Regions from separate parts of the Rahnella sp. GSA61A genome, predicted to be linked through region 3. Evidence: predicted binding sites of a transcription regulator. Region 3 holds the regulator's gene; each other region holds the start of a gene.
What was found. Region 3 encodes PurR, which represses purine synthesis genes. Its sites were predicted from a motif close to CANGCAAACGTTTGCNTG; they were not measured.
Positions count from the first base shown of each region.

Region 1 (4,248 bases), on a different contig from region 3:
TAGTTATACCTGGCTAAAGATAAAAATAAACGGGTGTATTAATACCTGATGTCAGCCCTGCGTATGGCCGGTATACGCACCACACGCAGAGCGACATGACGTCCTGTCAGATAAGCATTAACGTCTAATCATACTTAGTCTTTATTTACGGCTTAACCGCAATTATTTTTGCCACTGCTTAGCTTTGTTTTTTATTGCTGTCTGTCGTTACTGCTGCCGTTGCATTCTTATTTCACGAAGGAAGACAGATTGTCTTTATCCACGGCGACATAAGGAATACGCACGACTTTGTTTTCGATTTTCCAGTTAGTCCCTTCGGCCGCTGGTTTACCGTCAGCCAGATTTCTCGCCAGATCAAACGTGGCTTTCGCCTGGTTGTTTGCATCGTTCAACACGGTACCGGCCATTGCGCCAGATTTCACCAGTGCCAGCGCTTCTGACAGGGCATCCACACCAAATACCGGAATGCTGGTTTTGTTATGGGATTTCAGCGCTTCTACAGCACCCATTGCCATCGCATCGTTGTTGGCGATAACCACTTCGATTTTGTTAGCGTTAGGACCGGATAACCACGCATCCATCTTGTCTTTCGCCTGTGCGGTATCCCACATGGCGGTATCAAGCTGCAGTTGTTGAGTTTTCAGGCCTTCTTTGCCATTCAGGGTGCTGATGACGTACTTAGTACGCGCTTCAGCGTCCGGATGGCCCGGCTCGCCTTTGATCAGCACGTATTGGATCACGCCGTCTTTGTTCAGATCCCAGGCCGGGTTAGCTTTCCAGTGTTTAGCAATCAGCTCACCCTGGATCACGCCGGATTCTTTAGAATCAGTCCCGACATAATAGGCTTTGTCGTAGCTGTCTAAATCTTTACGGGAAGGTTCTTTGTTATAGAAAACGACAGGAATGCCAGCACCGCGGGCTTTTTCAATGATGACCGGGGCAGCAGCCGGGTCAACCAGGTTAATGGCCAACGCTTTAACACCCTTCGCCAGCATAACGTCAACCTGGTCGTTCTGGGTAGACTGGCTGTTTTGCGAGTCATTCATCAGCAGTTGCACATCTGGAGTGGCTTTCGCATCTTTCTCAATGGCTTTACGAACTTCGGACATGAAGTTGTCGTCATATTTGTAGATGGTGACACCGATTTTAGTATCAGCAGCATGTGCGGCAAAACCAAACATCATGCTTGCAGCCAGAGTCGCCAGGGTGAAGACCTTCTTATTCATTTGTATCTCCGGTTATGTAGGGTGTTACAGAATTTGGCACCGGAAATCCCTGCGGGAGCAGTACAGCTCCACGTCACGATTGTGGGTGCCTGCCATCCTTGACTTATAACGTCCTGACTCGCTGTGAAACAAGTCCGGCAAACCGGACCCAAATTGAATCATATTGAAAACGAATGAATCATAATGCGCCCGATGTTAATAAACTGTGAAAGTTCTCACAGATTGAAAACGGTTACATCGCGTTATTTGATCAATAAGTGACGGGTGCCACATTTTGCCAGGGAGCTACCGAGTGGCGTCTGACCAGCGTAGGCATGAAGCAATGCGAAACGCCCGTAGCTAACTGTTCTGCCGCACCTTTTAAAGCCAGTTCAGTGGCAAGCGTCGCCATGGAAACGATCGGATAACGCACGGTGGTCATTTTCGGGCTGGTATAGCGGGCAATCGGAATGTCATCAAAACCGATCAGCGAAAAGTCATCGGGAATGTTAATTCCGTTTTCTTTCAACACGGCCATCGCCCCCGCAGCCATCGAATCGTTGTAGGCGAACACCGCGCTGAGGTGCAGATTACGCCCGAGCAGTTCCACCATCGCCGCTTCCCCGCCCTGCAGATCCGGCGAACTTTGCGCCCGCCATGCAGCAGGTGGCGCATCTCCGCTCTGATGTGCCTGCGTCATTGCCTGCGAATAGCCCTGGTAGCGCTGCAAATCGTCTTCGATACCATGACTTGAACCGATATAACCAATGCGCTGGTGCCCCTGAGACAGCAACAGGCGGGTTGCCATTTCCGCGCCACTGACGTTGTTAAGCCAGACACAGCGGTGCTCGTAGCCCGGAATGACACGGTTAATCAGCACCATGCCCGACACCTGATCCATAAATCGCGAAAGCTCGTCATCCCCCAGCGCCTTGGAATGCACAATGAGTGCGTTACAGCGCTGACGAATCAGAACTTCAATGGCGTACCTTTCTTTTTCAGCAATATGATAGCTGTTGCCTATCAGGACGTATTTCTGATGCTGCTGCGCGACGGTATCAACGGCTTTCACCAGCGCGCCAAAGAACGGGTCTGAAACATCCATCACCACCACGCCGATGGTATCGCTGCTTTGCGTCGCCAGTGCCTGCGCATTGGCATTGGGCCGGTATCCCAGCGTGGCGACGGCCTGTAACACCTGCTCGCGCGCTTCTTTGCTGGCAATAGACGGATTGTTCAGAACACGTGACACGGTGGCGACAGAAACCCCCGCCAGCCGGGCGACATCACGAATTGTGACCATGCGTCGCTCCGTGATCAGTCAGGGAATGGTACGGAGGAATACGGAAATTTTTGACCCAGGAGGTAAAGAAACCAGACAAAGAGAAGCGAGGTGAAGTGCGCATGGCGTTTCCTTTTTTAGTGTAGTGGTCATCGGAGAGGCACGACCGCTATCCTAAACATTTTGCGAAAACGCCTGCGTGAATCTCGTCACAGGAAAGAAAACGTTTACATACAAATATGCAACCTTCATCCCAAATCCATCATTTAGGATGATATATCAACGTCAGGTTCAGGCAGCTTTTAGTTCTTCACCCGCTGCTTTCGCCGTCAGTTGACGCCAGAGCCACTCCACCGGCCCCTGGCGGAAATGACGCAACCACAGCAATGTCACCAGCACATTGCACACCCAGACCAGCGGCACCAGTGCGACCAGTTGCAGGCGGTCGAAGTGCTGATAGAAGCCGAAAACATTGAAGAAGGTGATGCAGATGAGCGTCTGTAACAGGTAATTGGTCAGTGCCATGCGGCCAGTCTGCGAAATCCAGTGCGTTATGCGCCAGCGGGAAATCAGCGGCCAGAAGCCGTAGCACAGCGCCAGATAGCTCACCGCCTGCATCAGCGAGCCAATTTCACGCGGCACCTGCAACAGAAAACCGCTCCAGCGGTAGTCCCAGCCGGTACGGTATTGCAGATAAATCGCCGGGATCTGAATCAGCAATGAAAGCGGTAACAGTACGGCTGCGACCTTGCGGTAATGCGAGACGCGAAACGCACCTTTGAGCCATCCGCTGCGCATCAGGCCGGAGCCAATCAGCATGGCGCCCGCCAGTTCCCAGCCGTATTGCGCGCCAATCGCCAGCAAACTGGATGACAGTAAATCGAGCCGGTTGCGGATAGCTTCCCAACCCCCTTTCAGCCGCCAGTATTGTTCATACTGAATTTCCGCCGGTCCCGGAAGCCAGAAACTACCGGGCTTTGGCGAGGTAATAAATCCCAGCATCGCCAGCACGGCCACACCGATCAGATACAAAATGATGCCCGTTGAAATCAGCGACTGACTGCTGCGCCCTTCCCGCACCATCCTCCAGCACACCAGACCAATCAGCCCGTATGACAGCAAAATATCACCGTCCCACATCAGGGTGGCATGAAGAAAACCGCACAGTAATAAAATCGACAGCCGGGCCTGGATCCAGTGTTTGCCGCGCGGCAGCAATAAAAACAGACCGCCGCCAAACAGCATGGCGAACATCATCAGGAATTTGCCTTGCGCCAGCGCGTCGAGCACCGCCCAGGTCCAGGTATCAGAAGCTGAAGGCGTTCCGGCAAATGCCGGATTCAGGTAAGCGGCTTTCGGTAAACCGAAGGCGCTGATATTGAGCAGAAGAATGCCAAAAATGGCGAGACCACGGGCAAAGTCGAGCGTGGCAATACGTGAGCGCACCCTGACATTCCTTTTGAAGATTATTGAGATATTTAAGAATAAGGGAAGAAAATCAGGGTGGCTACCATCCAAGTAAATGAAGTTGCAGCATGGCAGCCAGCGAGAAGAACCCGATGAGCTGACTGATGTCAGTGATTCGGGTCTCCGAACGCAGCGAACACCGCTGCGGCTTTAGTTACGATGGATGGCGGACGGTTCTTAAAAATTCTTGACGCGTATTCTGGCTGGATTTGAAAAGACCACCGAGCGAAGTCGTCGTTGTTGCGCTGGTCGCGTCACGCACACCGCGCGCTTTCACGCAGTAATGCACCGCAT
Region 1 is NZ_JAHXYO010000026.1:16,315-20,562, reverse strand. Features, by position in the region: gene mglA (galactose/methyl galactoside ABC transporter ATP-binding protein MglA) at 1-1, opposite strand, end outside; gene mglB (galactose/glucose ABC transporter substrate-binding protein MglB) at 228-1,226, opposite strand; gene galS (HTH-type transcriptional regulator GalS) at 1,477-2,508, opposite strand; gene yeiB (DUF418 domain-containing protein YeiB) at 2,779-3,933, opposite strand; gene folE (GTP cyclohydrolase I FolE) at 4,109-4,248, opposite strand, start outside.
Region 1: the regulator PurR is predicted to act here: its motif matches at 2,672-2,689, upstream of galS (HTH-type transcriptional regulator GalS).

Region 2 (4,248 bases), on a different contig from region 3:
TTGCTGCTGCTGGCGCAAATTCAGGTCGGCATGCGTCAGCGCCGTCAGGAGCTGATTGTTTACCGCACGCTGGGTGCCAGCAAAAAAATGCTGCACCGGACATTGTGGTGTGAATTTGCCGTGCTCGGGCTGGTGGCGGGGATCGCCGCCGCCATCGGCGCGGAAGCTGCATTGTGGCTACTGCAACGCCAGGTTTTCGATTTCCCATGGGAACCGAATTATCTGATGTGGATTGCGGTACCGGTGGTCAGCGCGGTGCTGCTGTCGGTTTGCGGCGGTTGGCTGGGTGTGCGGTTGCTGCGGGGGCGGGCGTTGTTCCGGCAATACGACTCGTAGTTTCTAAACTCCTCCCCCTGCGAAGGGGGAGGCAGGGAGGGGGTTTTAATGGCTAACTGTTTGTCAAAGCACACTTTAACTATGAGATTTTGACCTTAATACCCCACCCCAACCCTCCCCTTCGCAGGGGAGGGAGCCGATCAAATCAAAGCTTTTCAACTGCCCATTCAATCCCGCTGGCGTATTCTTCCGGCAGCATCGGGACCAGTGCGTTGAGATTGTCTTTCAGCAGGCTGGCGCTGGCGTCGTTGAGATTCAGGTGTCCGACTTTACGACCCGGACGCACGTCTTTCTCGTACCAGTGCAGATTGACCAGCGGCAGGCTCAGCCATTTTTCTGACACATCCGTGCCAATCAGATTCACCATCACTGACGGTGTGCTCACCACCGGTTTCGGCAGCGGCAGACCAAGGATGGCGCGCAGATGCATTTCAAACTGACTGTAAGAGGCGCCGTTCTGTGTCCAGTGCCCGCTGTTATGCACACGCGGTGCCAGCTCATTGATCAGCAAACCTTCGCTGACCACGAAACACTCCATTGCCATCACACCGACATAATTCAGTTCGTTCATGATCGCTGACAGCATGTTTTCTGCCTGCTGTTGCAGGGCGGCATCCGGCTGCGGCAGCACAACACTGGTGCGCAGAATGCCGTCCTGATGCAGGTTATGGGTCAGCGGATAAAACACGGTTTTACCATCGTGACCTCGCGCGCCCACCAGCGAAACTTCACCGGAGAAGTTGATACCCTGCTCAACGATGCATTCGCCATAGCAATCCTGCGGCAGGGTATTTTCTTCACCAGAACGCAGACGCCACTGACCCCGGCCGTCGTACCCGCCGACGCGACGTTTCACAATCGCCAGTTGGCCAAGCCGGGAGAATACCTGCGGCCATTCGGCGGCATCGGCCAGCAATTGCCACGGCGCAGTCGCCAGACCGAGCTGGTCGAGCAACTGTTTTTGCGTCAGGCGATCGGCCAGACGCGGGAAAATGTCGCGGTTAACGAACGCATTGTGCGTCGCCAGTTCGCGGGTCAGTGCCGTTTCCGGCCAGCGTTCGATTTCAGCGGTGATCACGCTTTGCTGATACGGCACGGCTTCCGGTTCAGCATCAAGGCCGACAGGATAGACGGCGATGCCCAGCGGTTCACCGGCCTGACGCAGCATTCGGCCTAACTGGCCGTTTCCGAGTACGCAAACCGGTTTCATGCTTCCTCCCGCGGGTCGGGGTTATTCAGCACTTCGTCAGTTTGTGCGGTGCGCCACGCGGCCAGGTTTTTGGCAATCTCAGCATCGTGCAGTGCAAGAATCTGTGCCGCCAGCAATGCGGCGTTTGCGGCACCGGCTTTACCGATCGCCAGCGTACCGACCGGAATACCACGCGGCATTTGCACAATGGAATAGAGACTGTCGATGCCACTGAGTGCAGCACTTTGCACCGGCACGCCCAGCACCGGCACCAGCGTTTTCGCCGCCAGCATGCCCGGTAAATGCGCTGCGCCACCGGCACCCGCGATGATCACATCAAAACCGTTAGCGGAAGCCTGCTCAGCGAAAGTAAACAATTTGTCCGGCGTACGGTGAGCGGAGACGATATCGACATGGAAAGGAATATTCAGCGTTGTGAGGACGTCGGCGGCGAACTGCATGGTCGCCCAGTCACTTTTAGACCCCATAACGATGGCGATTTTTGCCGGGGTAACGTTGGATGACATGTCTGTAAAGCTCCTGTGATTCGGAAATAGAAACTGCGAGGGCGCAAATGATAGCACGCTCCGTGAGGGAGGAAAACGGTTGCGTCGCCGGAAAACGGCGCATTTTTGATGAGAAGTTGGCGGCAGATTTGTATAATCCAAACCAATATATTAATGACAAACTTCATTGGAAACTGATTTATGACGCAGGCTTTACTGGCACCGATTTATGATTTTCTTCACTGTGAAACACCCGCTCTGTGGGTGGATGTGGCGCTGGAAAATCAGACGGTGATGCTGATCGACCACGCTAACTGTGAAAAGAAGGCGGCGGCCACGGCGATGAGCCTGATGACCAAATATCTGGATCGCACCGAGCTGCTGTTTTGTGCGGCGCGTCTGGCGCGTGAAGAGCTTCATCACTTCGAACAAGTGGTGGAAATCATGCAAAAGCGCAATATTACTTATACCCAGCTTTCCCCCTCGCGCTACGCCAGCGGTATGATCAAACATACCCGTCATCACGATGATCTGAATATTCTGGTCGACCGGCTGATTATCGGGGCGTACATAGAAGCGCGATCCTGTGAGCGTTTTGCCAAAATTGCGCCGCATCTCGACGAAACCTTGTCGCGTTTTTACACCTCATTGCTGCGTTCAGAATCACGGCATTTTGCCGATTATCTGGCGCTGGCGGAGCAATATGCCGGAACGGATATCAGTGAGCGGGTAGAGGAGTTTGGCAGAATTGAAGCGGAACTGATCCTCACGCCGGACGAACAATTCCGCTTCCATTCAGGCGTACCCGTTACCCTTCATACTTCGGGCTGCTGATGCGTTGACTGCGCTCATTCACCCCGGTCACTTAGTCAGCTAAGCTCCCAGGGATTCATGAGCTTGTCGCCTTCCAGCAACTCAAATTATTTTGGGTAACTTTGAGGTGACTCAAAACGGGAAGCTGATCAGCTCGACGTTATCGGCGGTGACTTTCACCATCGAGCCTTCTTCGTGCCATGCGCCGAGTACCACGCGGTGGCCGGTTTTATTTTCCAGCGGCACATCGTGAATTGCCGGACGATGGGTGTGACCGTGAATCATCCACTCCACGCCTGCCATCTGCATTTCGCTGACCACCGCCTGCGGGTTCACATCCATAATTTCCAGTGATTTGCCCTGGTTTGACGCCTTGCTGTTGGCGCGCATTCTGGCGGCAATCGCCAGTCGCCATTTCAGCGGCAGCATCAGGAAAAGTTTCTGGATCAGCGGGTTGTGGACTTTTTTGCGGAAGTTCTGATACGCGACATCGTCGGTGCACAGTGTATCGCCGTGCAGGATCAGGACGCGGCGTCCGTACAGTTCCAGCACTTTTTTCTCCGGCAGCAACGTCATCAGGCTCTCGCGGGCGAAACGTCTGCCGAGCAGAAAATCGCGGTTGCCGTGAATGAAGAAGCAGGGCACACCTTGCTGGTGTAACTGATTCAGTGCCGCCGAGATTTCAGCGTGAAGCGGCTGCGGATCGTCGTCGCCAATCCAGGCTTCGAACAGGTCACCGAGAATGTACAGGGCGTCGGCCTGCGGCGCATCTTCACGTAGAAAACGCAGAAAACCGGCAGTGATTGCCGGTTCCTGTGCGCAAAGATGGATATCTGCGATAAAAAACGTGGTCATCCCGACGTTGATTATTCGCTGACTGTGACGCTTTTGATCACAACATCTTCTTTTGGAACGTCCTGGTGCATACCGCTGCGGCCGGTTTTGACGGCTTTGATCGCGTCAACCACGTCCTGACCTTCAACCACTTCTGCGAATACGCAGTAGCCCCAACCCTGTGCGTTTTTGCCACTGTGGTTCAGGAAGTCGTTGTCAGTTACGTTGATGAAGAACTGTGCCGTGGCGGAATGCGGATCGTTGGTACGCGCCATCGCCAGCGTGCCTTTGGTGTTTTTCAGGCCGTTGTCTGCTTCGTTATTGATAGGCGCATCGGTGTTTTTCTGGTTCATGCCTGGCTCAAAACCGCCGCCCTGGATCATGAAACCGTTAATCACACGGTGGAAAATTGTGTTGTCGTAGAAGCCTTTACGGCAATAGTTCAGGAAGTTTTCAACCGTGGCTGGCGCTTTGTCAGCGAAAGTTTTAATGACGATGTCGCCGTGGTTGGTGTGGAAAGTGACCATAATTATCATCCTGCTAATGTTGATGTGTGCTCTTAGTAAGAGC
Region 2 is NZ_JAHXYO010000002.1:81,266-85,513, forward strand. Features, by position in the region: gene ybbP (putative ABC transporter permease subunit YbbP) at 1-336, shown strand, start outside; gene purK (5-(carboxyamino)imidazole ribonucleotide synthase) at 482-1,546, opposite strand; gene purE (5-(carboxyamino)imidazole ribonucleotide mutase) at 1,543-2,052, opposite strand; gene LC431_RS02450 (tRNA-(ms[2]io[6]A)-hydroxylase) at 2,233-2,865, shown strand; gene lpxH (UDP-2,3-diacylglucosamine diphosphatase) at 2,977-3,699, opposite strand; gene ppiB (peptidylprolyl isomerase B) at 3,711-4,205, opposite strand.
Region 2: the regulator PurR is predicted to act here: its motif matches at 2,121-2,138, upstream of purE (5-(carboxyamino)imidazole ribonucleotide mutase).

Region 3 (4,248 bases):
GCGGTTATTTCGACATAAAAAAAGCCATTAACTTTTTCTCACAATATGATCTAGAATCGAGTCAATTCGTGCTTTTTTGTCAGGTTCTTTTAGGCAATACTCTGACATCCCTGATGTTTAACCTACCACTCATGGTAACGAAGCTATGCGCTTACTGTTCACGCTTTTTGTGCTGCTCTTTACCCAGCTATTTCTGAATATGGCACATGCATCGCCGCAGACACGTGTTTCTGCCGATCAGCGTAAAAGCCATGTTAATCAGGCTGCACCTGAAGAACGGCGAAAGCGAAAAACGGTGGCCGCGAAAACCAGTAAAAAAACTAAAATCGCGCCAGTGACAGAACAAAAAATTCAGGACAAGAATTCGAAGAAGAAAGTTAAAAGTACCGAACTGGCTAAACGAAAGACCACGACGGAGAAAAGTGTCAAAACGACCCGGGCCGAAAGTAAAAAAGAAAAGACACTGAAGACCACGCGGGCCGAAAGCAAAACAGAGAAACACGCCAAAACCCGTTCACTCGCGAAAAACAGCACGGAAAGGGTCAGTAAAAAAGAAGCGTATGGCCGGCACCGTAAAGGTAAAAAGCCCGAAGAAGACAGCAAACCGATTACGCTAAGTGCAACGCATAAAAAACGCTATCAGCATGCCCAGCAAACGGCGATGACCAAACTGATGCATCAGGTAGGAAAACCATATCGCTGGGGCGGAACCTCGCCGAATACCGGTTTTGATTGCAGCGGCTTAGTCTATTACGCCTACAAAGATTTGATCCGTATTAAAATGCCACGCACAGCGAATGAAATGTATCACCTGCGCGATGCGGCTCCGGTCAAACGCGGCGAACTTGAAAGCGGTGATCTGGTGTTCTTCAGAATCAATAACCGCGGCGCAGCAGACCATGTTGGTGTTTACGTGGGGAACGGCAAGTTTATTCAGTCTCCAAGAACGGGCGAAGACATTAAAATCACCTCTCTCGGCGACGATTACTGGCAAGATCATTATGTGGGTGCACGCCGGGTAATGACGCCGAAAACGATCCGATAATAAACAATTCGTTAAGTCTGAAGTTTCGCTAATCAGCCATTGAATAGCATTTAACGAAGAGTTTCTGCAGGGAAGAGTATCGGCGGTAACGGCCACTGCGTAAAATTGAAAAGGGCGATTCCTGTAACAGGAATCGCCCTTTTTTATGGCGGATCACTTACTGAATCAGTTCATCACCGCAGTGAAACTGAAAGCGATAATCATAAGCAAAGCGCATACCGTGGTGATCAACGATAATTTCAGGTTGCTGTCCATCAAACCCCCCTTTCGGATCAAATTGTGGCATTTTTTAAGCCACACTAATTGTGTGCCAACGCATTTTCGCATAATTAACATTTAAAATCTTGTGCTGAATGACAATGTATCCCTGAGAATTTTACTTCCACTTTCCTGCATTATAAGAGAAAATTGTCGGTTAACACGCCTGTGTGCCGGTTGATTTCACCCGAGAGCATTTCACGCCTCATTCTGAAGAATCCACCCAACGATTTCACTGCCCTTTTAGAAGCCAGCAGTGAGATCCACGCAAGCAAACGATTAACATAATGCTAACGTGCTGAAACACGTGAGTTCAGGAGTCATTGTTTACATGGCAACGATTAAAGATGTCGCAAAGCGCGCTGGCGTTTCCACTACAACCGTGTCGCACGTCATCAATAAAACACGTTTCGTCGCCGAAGAAACCAAAGAAGCGGTTCTCCTTGCAATCAAAGAGTTACATTACTCGCCGAGTGCTGTAGCCCGCAGTCTGAAGGTCAATAACACCAAAACGATCGGTCTGCTTGCCACCTCCAGCGAAGCGCCCTATTTTGCCGAAGTGATTGAAGCCGTAGAAAACAGCTGCTTCTCCAAAGGCTATACGCTGATTTTGTGTAACTCGCATAATAATCTGGAAAAACAACAAGCCTACCTGCAAATGCTGGCGCAAAAACGCGTCGATGGCTTGCTGGTGATGTGCGCGGAATATCCTGATGAGTTGCTCAATATGCTCGAGGAGCACCGTTCGATCCCAATGGTGGTCATGGACTGGGGCGAAGCGCGTAAGAACTTCACCGACAGCATTATTGATAATGCTTTCGAAGGGGGTTACATGGCCGGGCGTTATCTGATTGAACGCGGTCATCGTGATATTGGGGTGATCCCGGGCCAACTGGCACGTAATACCGGCGGTGGCCGCTTCCAGGGTTTTGTGAAAGCACTGACTGAAGCCAATATTCCGCTGCGTGACGAATGGGTGGTTCAGGGCGATTTCGAGCCGGAATCGGGCTATCAGGCGATGCATAAAATTCTGATGCAGAAGCACCGCCCGACTGCCGTATTTTGTGGCGGCGATGTGATGGCAATGGGCGCAATCTGTGCCGCAGACGAACTGGGCCTGCGCGTCCCTCAGGATATTTCCGTAATCGGTTACGACAATGTGCGTAACGCCCGTTACTTCTCCCCCGCGCTGACAACCGTGCATCAGCCGAAAGAACGTCTGGGTGAAATGGCCTTTACCATGTTGCTGGACAGAATTGTCAGTAAGCGTGAAGAGTCTCAGACCATTGAGGTGCATCCGAAACTGGTCGAACGCCGTTCCGTAGCCGATGGTCCGTACCGCGATTACCGCCGTTAACAGATATCGAACGCCTGCAGATGCAGGCGTTTTTTTCTAATCACGCAGCCATTCCTGATTCATGGTTTCTGTATCGCCCATATATTCCAGCAACCAGGCCAGCGAGGGTGACGGATTGCTTTGATCCCACGTCAGGCAACACGGGCTGTCGGGAAACGTATTTTCCAGCGTCAGCACCTGCAACTTTTTCTGTTCTATCCACGGCGTGACGCGATGAACCGGCATCATACCCACGCATAAGCCTTCGGTCAGGCATTCCAGCGCGCAGGTCCAGTCTGGCACGACCAGCCGCCGCTGGTTATCCAGCGTCCATGTATCCCGCTTAGGCAATGTCCGGGAGGTGTCTTCCAGACAGAGTGCAGGATAAGGCCGCAGCTCATCATCATTCAGCGCGCCGGATAACTGCGCAAGCGGATGTTGCGGGCTGACGACGCAATGCCAGTCCATAAATCCCATGTCACGAAAACTGAAGCCCCCGCCAACCGGTATCGCGCGTGTAGCACCGATCGCCACGTCTGCCCGCCCGTCAACCAGCGCATCCCAGACACCATTAAACACTTCTGAGTGAATAATGAGTTCGGTGTCCGCAAAATGGCGGTAGAAATCGAGCACCAGACGCCGTGTCCGTGCGGGTTTTACAATCCGGTCAACCGCCACACGTAATTCGCCGCGCCAGCCGTTCGCCACCTGCTGACACTGCCGGCGCGTGGCTATCATTTTTTTTGTCAGAATCCGCGCTTCATCGACAAAAACCTTTCCCGCAGGCGTCAGTACCACGTCACGATGGCGACGTTCAAACAACGGCACGGCCAGCCACTGCTCAAGCTGACGGACGGTATAGCTGATAGCAGAAGGTACGCGGTGCAAATCTTGCGCTGCCGCACTAAAACTACCTGTTCTTGCCACGGCATCTACCACTTCAAGGGCGTATTCTGACCACATAATTCAGCCTTCAATATTTTTGATAGCAGAGTGCAAATATTAGCGTTTCACAAGCCTGTTATCAAAGCGTTAAACTCCGCCTCCGGTATGTAATCTGCATCACATCATCTGCAATAAATAAATTAATGAGACGATAATGAAACCCTCCTTTGGATTTATGCTCTATCTCGCGGGACTGAGCATGCTGGGCTTTTTAGCCACTGATATGTATCTGCCTGCGTTCAGCGCCATGCAAACCAGTCTGATGACCAGCCCCGGGATGATCAGCGCAAGTCTGAGCATTTTTCTCGGCGGATTTGCTCTCGGTCAGTTGTTATGGGGGCCGTTGTCAGACAGGATCGGCCGTAAACCGGTATTGCTTCTTGGTCTGACACTGTTTGCGGTCGGTTGTCTGGGCGTTATCTGGGTTGAGAATGTACGCGCCCTTCTGGCCCTGCGCTTCTTACAGGCGATGGGCGTTTGTGCCGCCGCAGTCACCTGGCAGGCAATCGTTGTTGACCGTTTCTCTGCCGATGTGGCGAAAAAAACCTTCGCCAGCATTATGCCGTTAGTGGCTCTTTCTCCGGCACTGGCACCATTACTTGGTGCGTGGGTACTCAATCATTTTGACTGGGAAGCCATTTTTGCTCTGCTGACCGCAGTCGCC
Region 3 is NZ_JAHXYO010000016.1:65,658-69,905, reverse strand. Features, by position in the region: gene LC431_RS18935 (C40 family peptidase) at 146-1,045, shown strand; gene LC431_RS18930 (YnhF family membrane protein) at 1,211-1,300, opposite strand; gene purR (HTH-type transcriptional repressor PurR) at 1,635-2,660, shown strand; gene punR (DNA-binding transcriptional activator PunR) at 2,697-3,602, opposite strand; gene punC (purine nucleoside transporter PunC) at 3,739-4,248, shown strand, end outside.